4 regions of the Kocuria sp. KKT182 genome follow, and region 3 is predicted to be linked to each of the others. Evidence: riboswitches for the same ligand, from Rfam matches in the RefSeq annotation. Region 3 holds a riboswitch; each other region holds the start of a gene.

Region 1 (3,198 bases), 1.5 Mb from region 3:
CCCGAGCGCCCTGAGGAGCACGACCGCCGTGGAGTCCGACCGGCTCAGATCGCTGTCCCCGCACGGATCCGCGGCACCACCGGCCGGACCCGACAACTTGCAGTGCTCCCGCAAGGGCTGCGGCGCGGACGCCGCGTGGCGGATCCGCTGGAACAACCCGCGCATCCACACCCCACACCACCGCAAGAGCTGGCTGGCGTGCCCCGACCACTGCGAGAACCTCGAGAGGTTCCTCCGCGCCCAGGGCTTCTGGAAGGACACCGTCCCGCTCGGCCAAGACGGGCCCGCCGGGCAGGACCGACCGTGAGCGACGACCGGTTCCAGCTCAGCGGGAAATGGCTCGACTTCTCTCTGTGGGCCGGCGCCGCCGCGGCGGTCTCCGTGGACCTGGCCGACTGGCAGATGGACCGCAACGACCACCCCCTCGGGTAGAGGCGGTCATTTCGCAAGGGCTTGGCAGGCGTCGCCACGGCGAGGCGGATATCTTGTTGGCGTCTCGAGCGGCCGATGCCGTTGCCCGCTCGCCCCGCCGATTGGAGGCCCCCTGTGAAGCGCACCATCACCATCACCGCCCTCGTCCTGGGGTGCGCCCTGGTCCTGCCCGGATATACCGGCAGTATCGAGGAAGCAGCAGACGAAGCATCCTCCGGATTTCCCGTTGCCGCAAACGGAATCAACGTCTTGGAGGCGGCCGTGTCGATGCCGTCTGAACACTGACCCCCGGGCGTGCTCCTAGGGCCATGCAGTCGAATCACCTGCCGGAGAACACATCGATTCCTGTCCTGCCCTTGAGCGTGCCCGTTATTCCTCTACACGCTGAAGGCATGAAGATTCGATGAAGAAATGTGCTTCGTTCGGATGGCGGATTACGGCAGACATGAGCGCGCGCTGAATTTATCCTCCGATATCCTCCGAAGCCTCCGCCCGAGAGCCTCGATCGCTTTTCTTGCCCTACGCGCGGAAACCGCCCACCGCAGCCACCGGCGGTCTCCCAGTGCTGACAGGCCGCCGCAGGCGTGCCGAGGGTGTGCATCTTCGGGCCCATCAGGGACTCTCCCCGGCCATGCCCCCGCTAACGGTGAACACACTGATGTTCCCGCCCGAAACGAAGCTCCACTGGGCCGGGAACACGTTGCTGAGCACCCTCGGCAACCAAGACGACCACCCGATCGGCGGCCGTGACCAAAACGTGACATTAGGGGGTGGGCCCTGTATTGTCCTCCTCGTGCCGAGAGCTGATCTTCTTGGCGCCCCCGTGGCACATCGCCGAGTTCTGCCGGTGCTCGGGGTTCCTGAAGAGAAATCGGTTGGCAGAAGCGGGGGAACCATTACCGGTCCCGGTGATCCGGGGCCTTGGGGTTAAGCCGTTCAGAGCGCGTGCGTTCTGCGGCCGGGTGTCTCCCACCCGCATCCGACAGCTCACCTCGTAGGCAAAGGGAGGAACTCCACCATGTCGCTTTTCAAGCTGAACGCTGCCCGCCACCGCGCCGAGACCTCGTCCCGAGCTGTGCGCACCACCACCATCGCCGCCGCCGCCGGCGCAGCGCTGGTGGGCTCCATCGCTCCGGCCCAGGCCTACGCCGAAATCCCCGCCGCCTCCGGGTCCTCCTATGCGGCTCCGGCCTCGGCGATGGCCGATCTGGCCTCCTACACCTACCAGGCCCCGGTCGCCGCGCAGCCCGCCGCCCCCGCCGACCAAGCCCCGGCCCCGCAGCAGAGCGCCGCCACCTCGAGCGTGAGCCCGCAGTCCACCGCCATCACCGAGATCGCCCCGGCCGCCGGCGGCATCGTGGGCACGGCCATGCAGGGCGTGGGCACCGGCTACGTCTGGGGCGGGACCTCCTTCGGGGCCTGGGACTGCTCCGGATTCACCGGCTGGGTCTACGCCCAGAACGGCATCGACATCCCCCGCACCAGCTTCCAGCAGATCGCCGCCGCCACCCCGACGTCCAACCCGCAGCCTGGTGACCTGGTGTCCCAGAACGGCGGCAACCACATCGGCATCTACATCGGTGGCGGCAAGATGGTCTCGGCGCTGAACCCGACCCAGGGCACCTTCGTCCACTCCGTCAACGCCATGCCCGTCGACGGGTACTACACCTACCGCTGAGCCGGACTCGCTGCTGCGGTGCCCCACGGGGTCACCGCAGCAGATCCCCGGACCGCTCTCACCCGGGGCCGGGCCGCCTCTACCTCACGCGCACCTGCTGTGCCCTTCACCTGCTGCGCCCTTCACCTGCTGCGCCCTTCACCTGCTGCGCCCTTCACCTGCTGCGGGAGTGCTTCTTTCCGAAAGCACCCCCGTCGGACATCGGTCGTTTCGGTGACACCGTCCGGGATCAGGCCTGCACTGGGGCGGTGAGTGATGCGCTGGGCGCGGCCGGAACCAGTTTCCGCGGCTAACCGGCCGATCACTTGAGTCCGGCGCCCGCGTCTCCACCGTCCAGACCTAGACCGGTGTCCTCGTCGACTGCTCCCCGGGGGCGCCCACACCGGGGTCCATCCCGGCGGTGGCGAGGCCGTGCACGGCGGCTGGAACGGCCACCAGGCGGTCCTCGACAGCGTCAACGTCGGCTCCGGGCCGGTCCAGGTTTGCCTACGCTGAGCCGGTTCAGGCATCACATACTCCGGGTGCGTCCTCTTTGAACGACCAGCGAGGAGTGCGCACCCGGTCCTTACTTCCCGCCCCAGGCCGGGATCTCCTGCGTCGTCGTCGTTAGCCACCGAGGACGCGCCTCTCCTGCGCTCGAGGATGCACACTCGCCCACATGTCCAGGAGTGGGTGGTGGACGATCTTCCCAAGAAGGCCTTGCAGGAAAGGCTCAGCGCAGTGGGCTACTGTCCTGCCCGTTCATGAGGAGCAAGACCCTTTTTGGGCCTTTCAAGGAGGACGCATGGCTGGTGGTACGGACCCGGAGCGGGCGCGGCAGGAACGCGCTGCGCTGCTGGAGAAGCACTGGGCGGCCGATGCCCGGGCCACCCGCAGGCGGCGGGTCCTGGCGGGCGCGGGTGCGGTGACGGCTGTCGCGGCGGTGGCGGCCCTGGTGACGGTGGCGGTGATCAACGATCCCCCGCCCCAGGCGCGGGAGGACATCGAGATCGCCGGGCTGCAGACCTTCGAGGGCCTCGGCAACTCCCATGTGGAGACCGCGGTGGACTACGAGCAGTCCCCTCCGGTGGGCGGGGACCACGCCAGTG
Region 2 (3,198 bases), 1.5 Mb from region 3:
GGCGGCCGCGGCGACGATCTCGGCGCGCTGGTACCCCCAGGTGCGTTTGTCCGTGGCCGGTTTCAGCGCCAGGGTCGCGGCGGTGAGGGCGATGAGCAGCCCGGCCGAGTCGGTGAACATGTGCCCGGCATCGGCCAGCAGCGCCAGGCTGCCCGAGACCACCGCACCGATGATCTCGGCGACCATAATCGTGGCGGTGATGGCGAACACCACTGCCAGTTTCCCCCTCCGCCCGGCGCCGGCGTGGGAATGATCGTGCTCGCCGCTCATACCGGAATCTCCTGGGTGGTGGCGTCATCGGCGAGGGCCTCGGCGGCGCACTCGGGTGTCCCGCACCGGCACACCGGTTCGACGGTGAGGATAGTGCCCAGCAGGTCCTCCAACGCGTGGGCCAGCTTGGGGTCCGAGAGTTCATAGCGCACGTTGCGCCCCACCGGCACGCCCACGACCAACCCGCAGTCGCGCAGACAGGCCAGGTGGTTGGACAGGATCTGCCGGCTCACCCCGATCCGGGCCGCCAGTTCCGAGGGCACCGCTGGGCCCTGCTGCAGCTGCAGCAGCACCGCGGCCCGGGTGGGATCGGCCAGTGCTTTGCCGAAACGGGACATCACCGCGACCGGGGACAAGATCCTCATCCAATAACCGTACAGCAGAATCTGTATCAAAGGAGATGAGGGGCTTCCCTTGATGATCGGGCAATGTCCAGCTCGTATTCATACGGTGAGGGCGGACGGGGGTGCCGTCCGCCACTGCGGCATCCCCGTCCCCCGAGCCATCGCTGCACCCTAAGGGCTCTCGCTCCAATGCCGAGGCGGAGCAGGATAAGCACTGCCCGCGTCCAGCGGAAGACAGGGCAAGGCCATGAGCACTCTCCGATCCTCTCCGCAGGACTGCTCCCCGTGTGCCGATTCGCTGGCGTGTGCACATCGACAGGATCGTGGCAATCGTTCGAGTCTGCGGCTACAGCTGCGGAGTGCACCCATGCGGTCCATCCGAGTGCACCCATGCGGTCCATCGACGATGATCCTGGCGGGGCACTCCGCACCTGACGGATGAGCCCACCGGCCGGCCTTCACCACATCGGCGAGACTCACCGGTAGGTGTAGTACCCGTCGACGGGCATGGCGTTGACGGAGTGGACGAAGGTGCCCTGGGTCGGGTTCAGCGCCGAGACCATCTTGCCGCCACCGATGTAGATGCCGATGTGGTTGCCGCCGTTCTGGGACACCAGGTCACCAGGCTGCGGGTTGGACGTCGGGGTGGCGGCGGCGATCTGCTGGAAGCTGGTGCGGGGGATGTCGATGCCGTTCTGGGCGTAGACCCAGCCGGTGAATCCGGAGCAGTCCCAGGCCCCGAAGGAGGTCCCGCCCCAGACGTAGCCGGTGCCCACGCCCTGCATGGCCGTGCCCACGATGCCGCCGGCGGCCGGGGCGATCTCGGTGATGGCGGTGGACTGCGGGCTCACGCTCGAGGTGGCGGCGCTCTGCTGCGGGGCCGGGGCTTGGTCGGCGGGGGCGGCGGGCTGCGCGGCGACCGGGGCCTGGTAGGTGTAGGAGGCCAGATCGGCCATCGCCGAGGCCGGAGCCGCATAGGAGGACCCGGAGGCGGCGGGGATTTCGGCGTAGGCCTGGGCCGGAGCGATGGAGCCCACCAGCGCTGCGCCGGCGGCGGCGGCGATGGTGGTGGTGCGCACAGCTCGGGACGAGGTCTCGGCGCGGTGGCGGGCAGCGTTCAGCTTGAAAAGCGACATGGTGGAGTTCCTCCCTTTGCCTACGAGGTGAGCTGTCGGATGCGGGTGGGAGACACCCGGTCGCAGAACGCACGCGCTCTGAGACTTAACCCCAAGGCCCCGGATCACCGGGACCGGTAATGGTTCCCCCGCTTCTGCCAAGCGATTTCTCTTCAGGAACCCCGGGCACCGGCAGAACTCGGCGATGTGCCACGAGGGCGCCGACAGGATCAGTGGTCGGCACGCACTGAAGAGTACAAGGAGATTACGAAACAATCACAATCCGATTCGGGAATGTATAGAGATCGTAAAGAAGTGGTCAAGGCTTGATGAAGACCTGAATTGTTGTCGGCTTTTTCCTGTTAATTTCCCGAGAAAGGCGGGGCGCTCTGCGCTTTGAGTGAGGTGGCTTGTTGGTGCGTGGGCGCTGCGCGGGGAGTCGTCGCCCACACAGCGGTGGGGACAGGAGCCACTTCAAAAGGCGCGGCGGGTGGATCGAGAGCGAAGCCCGCGGCCATCCTGGGATATTTCGCGCTGCATCAAGCCCCGGAAATTTGGGCTCTGTCCATGCTCGCACTGACTGGCGGAACGTTAGCCAGCGTTGTGGTCGAGGAGATGCCCGACCAAGCCCACGAAGGCGACACCAGCGTGCCGGGACCGATCCTGCTCACCGGCGGAGTTGCGCTGTTCGCCGCGATCTCCGTCTACCTCGGTTCCTGAGAAGCCGTGCGCCCCGGCGTCCTCGTCTCGGGGCGCCGACGCGTGCCGACCGTGCTCAGTGGGCGCAGTTGGGACCGCATCCACCGCAGTGTGCACCGTCCTCGGCGGTGAGGACCGCAACGGGAGTGCAGCAGGCGTCTCCGCGCCAGGCCTCCAGCCCCTCCTTGACCGCCACGGCGGCGATCACCAGCGCAGCCAGCGGGTCGGCCCAGGACCAGCCCAGGGTGCTGTTGAGCACCAGGCCTACCAGCAGCACGGCGGAGAGGTAGGTGCACAGCAGGGTCTGCTTGGAATCGGCCACCGCAGAAGCAGAGCCCAGCTCCCGGCCGGTGCGGCGTTCGAACCAGGACAGGAACGGCATGATGAGCAGGCTCACCGCGGCCAGGGCGATCCCGACCGGGGAGTGTTCCGGCTCGGCGGCCCCGAGCAGGGCGCGGATCGCATCGACGGTGACGAAGGCAGCCAGGCCGAAGAAGGAGAACGCGATCACCCGCATCGCCACCTTTTCCCGTCGGTGCGGGTCCGGGGCGGCGAACTGCCACGCCACCGCCGCCGCGGAGAGGACCTCCACGATCGAGTCCAGGCCGAAGCCGATCAGCGCCGAGGAGGAGGCGATGGTGCCGGCGGTCAGGGCGATGACCGCCTCGAGCACGTTGTAGGTGATGGTGCCGGCCACGATCCAGCGCACCCTGCGATGCAGCACCGCCCGGCGTGCATCGGCGATGGGCTTGGGGTCCAGGGTCAGGGAG
Region 3 (3,198 bases):
GTACCCGCCTTCGTGGTTGTTGTCCTCACTCCTCTGGGAAGTTCTTCGAGCATTAGGTACACCACCCGGGCGGCAGGTGCGTCATGGCGGTGCCCTGACCTCTACAGGCCTGAGGTGGACCGTGGCGCCGATCCCTGTCGGCCACGAGCCTTTTCACCGCCCCTTCCGCCCGGGTGATGGGTCAGTGGGGGCCAAACTCAGCCCAGGGAGGCGACCAGTTCGGCGCAGGCGGCCTCGCAGCGACGGCAGGCCTCGGCACAGATCCGGCAGTGCTCGTGCATGGAGGCGTGCTGCTCGCACTCATCCGCACACGCCTTGCAGGCCATCTGGCAGGCCTTGATCGCATCCAAGGTGATGTTCGCGTCGTAACCGGTGTGCCGCGAGAGCACCCGCCCGGTGGCCTCGCACAGGTCCGCGCAGTCGAGGTTGGTGCGGATGCACTTGGTCAGCTCGGCAACCATGTCCTCGGACAGGCAGGCATCGGCGCAGGCGGTGCAGGTCTGGGCGCACTCGAAACAGGCCTCGATACAGGCGGCCAGTTTCTCCTTATCCACCCCGCCGAGGTCCTTCGGGTAGGTCTCCAGCATCGCGCTCACGTGATGAGTCATGGCTTGCTCCTTCGTCGGTTTTCTCCAGGAGACGAACCGGCCGGAAACCGCCCGCCATGCCATCGACAGTAGACTGCCTTTTCAGTGTGACGCGCCCCAGAATCTTGAAGATTTGATGAAGATTTACGCCACAGTGGCGCATAGTGGCACCCCCTCAGCTGCCCTTCACCGCGGTGGAGCCTGGCGATTATGGAGATCTCGTGAAGAAATCTCGCTGTGCGGTCCGAAAAGGCACGCCGAAATCCACCCAACCTGGAAGGAAGCTCAATACATTCTCGGAGGGTCCTCGGTGCCACCACTAGGGACGCTGAAGGTCGCGCACGGCCCCAAACCCCTTGTCCTTATTAGTTGTGTCCATGAAAAGACGTGCTAGGCTGCCGTTTTGCCTAGTCAGACGGTCTCTGACGCACCGCTAGCCGCGATGCGAGTCCAAACGAGCGACGAACCTACTGCTTCTGGGACGAGCCTTTTCAGGGTCAGCCGCCCCACGTCTCAGTCCCGACTGAAGCAAGAATCTGGGTCGTGATCTAAACGTGACACTTTCGTTATGGATGGGCTACTGTCCACTGCGTGCCGCTGATTGATCCGGTCGGCGCCCTCGTGCACATCGCCGAATTCTGCCGGTGCCCGAGGTTCCTGAAGAGAAATCGCTTGGCAGAAGCGGGGGAACCATTTTCGGTCCCGGTGATCCGGGACCTAGGGGTTAAGCCGACCAGGACGTCTGCGTCCGGGACGGCCGGGTGTCTCCCACCCGCATCCGACAGCTCACCTCGTAGGCAAAGGGAGGAACACACCCATGACTATTTTTAAGCGCAGCACTGCCCGCCACCGCGCCGAGACCACCTCGCACCTGGTGCGTACCACCACGATCACCGCCGCCGCCGGGGCGGCGCTCATCGGCTCCATCGCCCCGGCCCAGGCCTACGCCGAGGTCCCCGCGGACACCGCCAGCGTCTACTCGGCCCCCGCGTCGGCACTGACGGCCTACACGGCGACGGCCTCCCCGGCTGCGGTCGCCCCGCAGACCATCACCACCGCCTCCACCCAGGCCCCGGCCGCTCCGGAACAGAGCGCTTCGACCGCGACGGTGTCCACCCAATCGGCGGACATCACCGAGATCACCGGTGCCTCCGGGATCGTGGGCACCGCGATGCAAGGCGCCGGCACCGGCTACGTCTGGGGCGGGACCGCCTTCGGCGCCTGGGACTGCTCCGGGTTCACGAAGTGGGCCTACGCCCAGAACGGCATCGAGCTCCCCCGCACCAGCTTCCAGCAGATCGCCGCAGCCACCCCCACGACCACCCCGCAGCCCGGGGACCTCGTCTCCCAGAACGGCGGCAACCACATCGGCATCTACATCGGCGGCGGCAAGATGATCTCCGCCCTGAACCCCGCCCAGGGCACCTTCGTCCACTCCGTCAACGCCATGCCGGTGGACGGCTACTACACCTACCGCTGACCCGGCCCACCCTCCGCAACGGCCAGAAAGTCGTCGCGGAGGGCCCCGGCTGCTCCACCGACGGCATCAGTGAGCCCCACCCTCTCGAGTAAGCATCTCGTCCCTAGCGGACACAGCACTTCCCCCTCCACCCATCCGCCGCCCACGGTGTTTCCGATCCGGACCGTCGCGTCACCGTACGCCGCCGCACCTCGCATTCCCCGCGGGGTGATCCGTACTGCCACCGCACCGTTCCGGCAGATCCGCCCGACCCTCCAGAAAGCCTGCTCACCCCCTCATGAATCGTGACCTGAACTCCTCCAACGGCATTGGCTCCCTCCTCACCGGCAAGGCCCGCACCGTGGCCGCCGTCGCCGCCTTCTCCGGCCTGGCCCTGGCCACCACTGTCTCCGTGCAGGCAACCCCGGCCCAGGAGGGCGCCGCCACCGACGCCCCACTGTCGGCCGTCGCCGCAGCCACCCCCACCGCAGCGCCCACCCTGTCCCTCGAGCCGGTCGCCCACGTGACCACAGCCGAGAAGCAGACCGGCCAGAAGAAGACCGAGCAGAAGCCGGAGCAGCAAGTCGATGCCCCGGTCGTCGCGACACCCGCCGTGGCCTCTCCGGCACCGAGGGCCGTGGCCGTTGCGGCACCGAAGGCTGTGGCCGCACCCGCCCCGGCCGTCGCACCCGCCCCGGTGTCAGTTGTCCAGGAGCCAGTCGTCCAGGCGGTCCCGAAGCCTGTCGCCGCACCCGCCCCGGTGGCGGCCCCCGTCTCGAAGCCGACTGCGCAGGCGGCCCCGAGGCCCGCCGCCGCTCCCGCCCCAAAGTCGGCCGTGCAGGCCGCTCCGGCCGCCGAGCGCACGGTCACCCCGCAGAGCTCCTCTTCCGGCAAGGGCGCCACCATCGCCTCCGCGGCCATGGGACAGCTCGGCGTCGGACAGGACTGCACCGCAGCGGTGAGCAACGCCCTGCGGGCCGCCGGGATCAACTTCCGTGGTTGGCCGGCTGAATACTTCACGCTCGGCACCCAGGTCTCCGCCGGCCAGGCCCAGCCCGGCGACCTCGTCTACTACGCCGACGGCGGCATGGGCACAGCCCACATCGGCGTGTACATCGGCGGAGGCAAGGCCGTCCACGGCGGCTGGAACGG
Region 4 (3,198 bases), 1.3 Mb from region 3:
GCGGTGGGAGGTGCCGAGCAGGCCGGCCCCGGCGCGCGACACGGCCTCGACCTGTGCCGGGCGGATCTTGGAGGGGCCGGCGCCGAAGCGGCCGTCGGCGGGCAGCAGGTGCTGGGGGATGGTGACGTGTGCGGGCAACGGGCGCTCCCTCGTGGGTGACGTGCGGCGGGTGGTGCGCGACGGGCACGGCCGCCGCGGAGGCCGCTCGCGCCGTTCGCGACTCGGCCCATTCTGCCCCACCCGCGGACGGCGGGCCCCGCGGGCGCCTCCTCCCTCCGGGCGGCCGGAGGGCTCGCGCACTAAGCTCGTGCGGGAAGACCGGACCGGGCGGGATCCCCGGGCCGGGACGGCCGGACGAAGGATGACTGAGGCATGAGCGACCTGATCGACACCACGGAGATGTACCTGCGGACCGTCCTCGAGCTCGAGGAGGAGGGGATCACGCCGATGCGGGCGCGGATCGTCGAGCGCCTCGACCACTCCGGGCCCACGGTCTCGCAGACGGTGTCCAGGATGGAGCGGGACGGGCTGCTGACGGTGGGCCAGGACCGGTCGCTGCTGCTCACCCCTGCCGGCCGTGAGCGTGCGGTGCAGGTGATGCGCAAGCACCGGCTGGCGGAGCGGCTGCTCGCCGACGTCATCGGCCTGGACCTCGCCCAGGTGCACGACGAGGCGTGCCGGTGGGAGCACGTGATGAGCGAGCAGGTCGAGCGGCGGCTCGTGGACCTGCTGCACAGCCCCCGGTACTCGCCGTACGGCACGCCGATCCCCGGTCTGGCCGCCCTCGGGGTCGAAGAGAGCCCCGCAGCGGCGCACCCCTCCCTGCTCGACGCCGCCCGCCACGACCCGGACGGGTCGCACACCGTGGCGCTGCTGCCGGAGGTGGTCCAGGCGGACGCGGACCTCCTGGGCGTGCTGAGCGACGTGGGAGTGCTCACCGGGGCGGAGGTCACGGCCCGGGTGGACGGTCAGATCGTGCGCATCGAGGTGGCGGCCACGGGGCGGTCCGCGGAGATCGACCTGCGCACCGCCGCGGCCATCCGCGTCCTCGCTCCCTGAGGCGCCGCCGTCTCCCGGAGCGGGGCGGCGAACGGTTCTTCCCGGGTGTGGGGACGTTCACAAGCCACTTTCGGCCAGTCCGGCCCGAGCCGGACCCCGGAGGCGCGGCTTCCCTGGTGACAGGCGGATTCCCAGGGCGCTCGAAGACACTGCACAGCTCGTCACAGGTGCGAATTGATTCGACCTTTCCTCTCAATAGCTACTCATTGAGACCCGCGGCGTTGTCCGGCTGTTATCTGTCGTGATCAAAACGTGACACTTCCGTAATCTGTCATGTACTGTTCAACGCGTGCCGATCACTGGTCGGATCGGCGCCCTCGGAGCACATCGCCGAATTCTGCCGGTGCCCGTGGCCTCTACACAGAAACTGCTTGGCAGAAGCGGGGGAACCACTTTCGGTCCCGGTGATCCGGGTCCTTGGGGTTAAGTCGTCAGAGCGCGTGCGTTCTGCGGCCGGGTGTCTCCCACCCGAATCCGACAGCTCACCTCGTAGGCAAAGGGAGGAACTCAACCATGTCGCTTTTCACGCTGAACGCTGCCCGCCACCGTGCCGAGACCACCTCGCACGTCGTGCGCAACACCACCATCGCCGCCGCTGCCGGCGCCGCGATGATCGGCTCCGTCGCCCCGGCCCAGGCCTTCGCCCAGGCTCCCGTCGAGACCGGCGCGGCCTACTCGGCCCCGGCCTCCGCCTCGCTGGCCGAGTACTCCTCGTACACCTACCAGGCCCCGGTCGCCGCGCAGCCCGCCGCTCCCGCCTACGAGGCCCCGGCCCCGGCCCCGCAGCAGACCGCCGCCACCTCGAGCGTCACCCCGCAGTCCACCGCCACCACCGAGATCGCCCCGGCCGCCGGCGGCGTCGTGGGCACCGCGATGTCCGCGCAGGGTGCGGGCTACGTCTACGGCGGCACCGCCTACGGCGCCTGGGACTGCTCCGGCTTCACCCAGTGGGTCTTCGCCCAGAACGGCATCGACCTGCCCCGGACCACCTGGTCCCAGTTCGCGGCGGGCACCCCCACCGCCAACCCGCAGCCCGGTGACCTCGTCTCGCAGAACGGCGGCGCCCACGTGGGCATCTACATCGGCGGCGGCAAGATGATCTCCGCCCTCAACCCGACCCAGGGCACCCAGGTCCACTCCGTCAACGCCATGCAGCTGGACGGCTACTACACCTTCTGATCCGGTCCGCCGCCCGCGACGACCCCGCTCGTCGCGGGCGGCACCCGATCACCCCCCCACCCCGCACGCCGAGAACCGCTCTCCCGGTTCCCGGCGGTGCCTGCTGTCCGACCGGACGGCGCCCCCTCCTCCGCTCGCCGGCCGTCGTTCCCGATCCCGGAACGCACCCCTGCCGGACACCGGCCCACCCCGCGCACTGCCCGGGGCGATCCGTGCTGTCACCCGCGCCCTCCGGCAGGCCCGGCTCCGAAAGAAAGTCGTCTGAACTCCTCATGACCCGTGATCTGACCTCCTCGAACGGCATCGGCTCGCTCTTCTCCGGCAAGGCCCGCACCGTGGCCGCCGTGGCCGCCTTCTCCGGGCTGGCCCTCGCCACCACCGTCTCCGTGCAGGCCGCTCCGGCCCAGGACGCCTCCGCCGACGCCCCGCTGTCCGCCGTGGCCGCGGCCACCCCCGCCGCGGCGCCCGCCGTGTCCCTCGAGCCCGTCGCCCACGTGCAGAAGGTCGAGTCCGACCGGAAGTCCGAGAAGAAGGTCGAGAAGAAGGCCGAGCGGCAGAAGGTCGAGACCCCGGTCGTCGCGGCTCCCGCCGTGGCCGCTCCGGCGCCGAAGGCCGCCGCCGCGCCCGCACCGGTCGCCGCCCCGAAGCCGGCCGTGCAGGCGGCTCCGGCCCCGAAGCCCGCCGCCGCGCCGGCCCCGAAGCCGGCCCCGAAGCCCGCACCGGTCGCCGCGCCGAAGCCGGCCGTGCAGGCGGCTCCGGCCCCGAAGCCCGCCGCCGCGCCCGCCCCGAAGCCGGCCGTGCAGGCCGCTCCGGCCGCCCAGCGCACCGTCACCCCGCAGAGCTCGGCCTCCGGCAAGGGCGCGACCATCTCCTCCGCCGCCATGGGCCAGCTCGGCGTGGGCCAGGACTGCACCGCGCTCGTCACCAACGCGCTGCGCGCCGCCGGCATCAACCACCACG

Evidence for each region. A riboswitch is a leader RNA that binds a small molecule or an ion and turns the genes downstream of it on or off. The one in region 3 is predicted to bind cyclic di-AMP.
Region 1: another riboswitch for cyclic di-AMP. It lies ahead of ACZ2G1_RS03740 (C40 family peptidase); the one in region 3 lies ahead of ACZ2G1_RS10745 (C40 family peptidase).
Region 2: another riboswitch for cyclic di-AMP. It lies ahead of ACZ2G1_RS03645 (C40 family peptidase); the one in region 3 lies ahead of ACZ2G1_RS10745 (C40 family peptidase).
Region 4: another riboswitch for cyclic di-AMP. It lies ahead of ACZ2G1_RS16930 (C40 family peptidase); the one in region 3 lies ahead of ACZ2G1_RS10745 (C40 family peptidase).

Annotation. Positions count from the first base shown of each region.
Region 1 is NZ_CM145757.1:821,313-824,510, forward strand. It holds gene ACZ2G1_RS03725 (hypothetical protein) at 98-307, shown strand; gene ACZ2G1_RS03730 (hypothetical protein) at 304-432, shown strand; gene ACZ2G1_RS03735 (hypothetical protein) at 547-717, shown strand; cyclic di-AMP (ydaO/yuaA leader) riboswitch at 1,290-1,445, shown strand; gene ACZ2G1_RS03740 (C40 family peptidase) at 1,451-2,110, shown strand; gene ACZ2G1_RS03745 (DUF3105 domain-containing protein) at 2,895-3,198, shown strand, end outside.
Region 2 is NZ_CM145757.1:804,709-807,906, forward strand. It holds gene ACZ2G1_RS03635 (cation diffusion facilitator family transporter) at 1-270, opposite strand, end outside; gene ACZ2G1_RS03640 (ArsR/SmtB family transcription factor) at 267-635, opposite strand; gene ACZ2G1_RS03645 (C40 family peptidase) at 1,091-1,750, opposite strand; cyclic di-AMP (ydaO/yuaA leader) riboswitch at 1,756-1,909, opposite strand; gene ACZ2G1_RS03650 (hypothetical protein) at 2,297-2,449, shown strand; gene ACZ2G1_RS03655 (cation efflux transmembrane domain-containing protein) at 2,505-3,198, opposite strand, start outside.
Region 3 is NZ_CM145757.1:2,302,483-2,305,680, forward strand. It holds gene ACZ2G1_RS10740 (four-helix bundle copper-binding protein) at 198-608, opposite strand; cyclic di-AMP (ydaO/yuaA leader) riboswitch at 1,207-1,399, shown strand; gene ACZ2G1_RS10745 (C40 family peptidase) at 1,405-2,067, shown strand; gene ACZ2G1_RS10750 (C40 family peptidase) at 2,345-3,198, shown strand, end outside.
Region 4 is NZ_CM145757.1:3,646,570-3,649,767, forward strand. It holds gene serC (phosphoserine transaminase) at 1-138, opposite strand, end outside; gene ACZ2G1_RS16925 (metal-dependent transcriptional regulator) at 373-1,059, shown strand; cyclic di-AMP (ydaO/yuaA leader) riboswitch at 1,418-1,567, shown strand; gene ACZ2G1_RS16930 (C40 family peptidase) at 1,573-2,238, shown strand; gene ACZ2G1_RS16935 (C40 family peptidase) at 2,511-3,198, shown strand, end outside.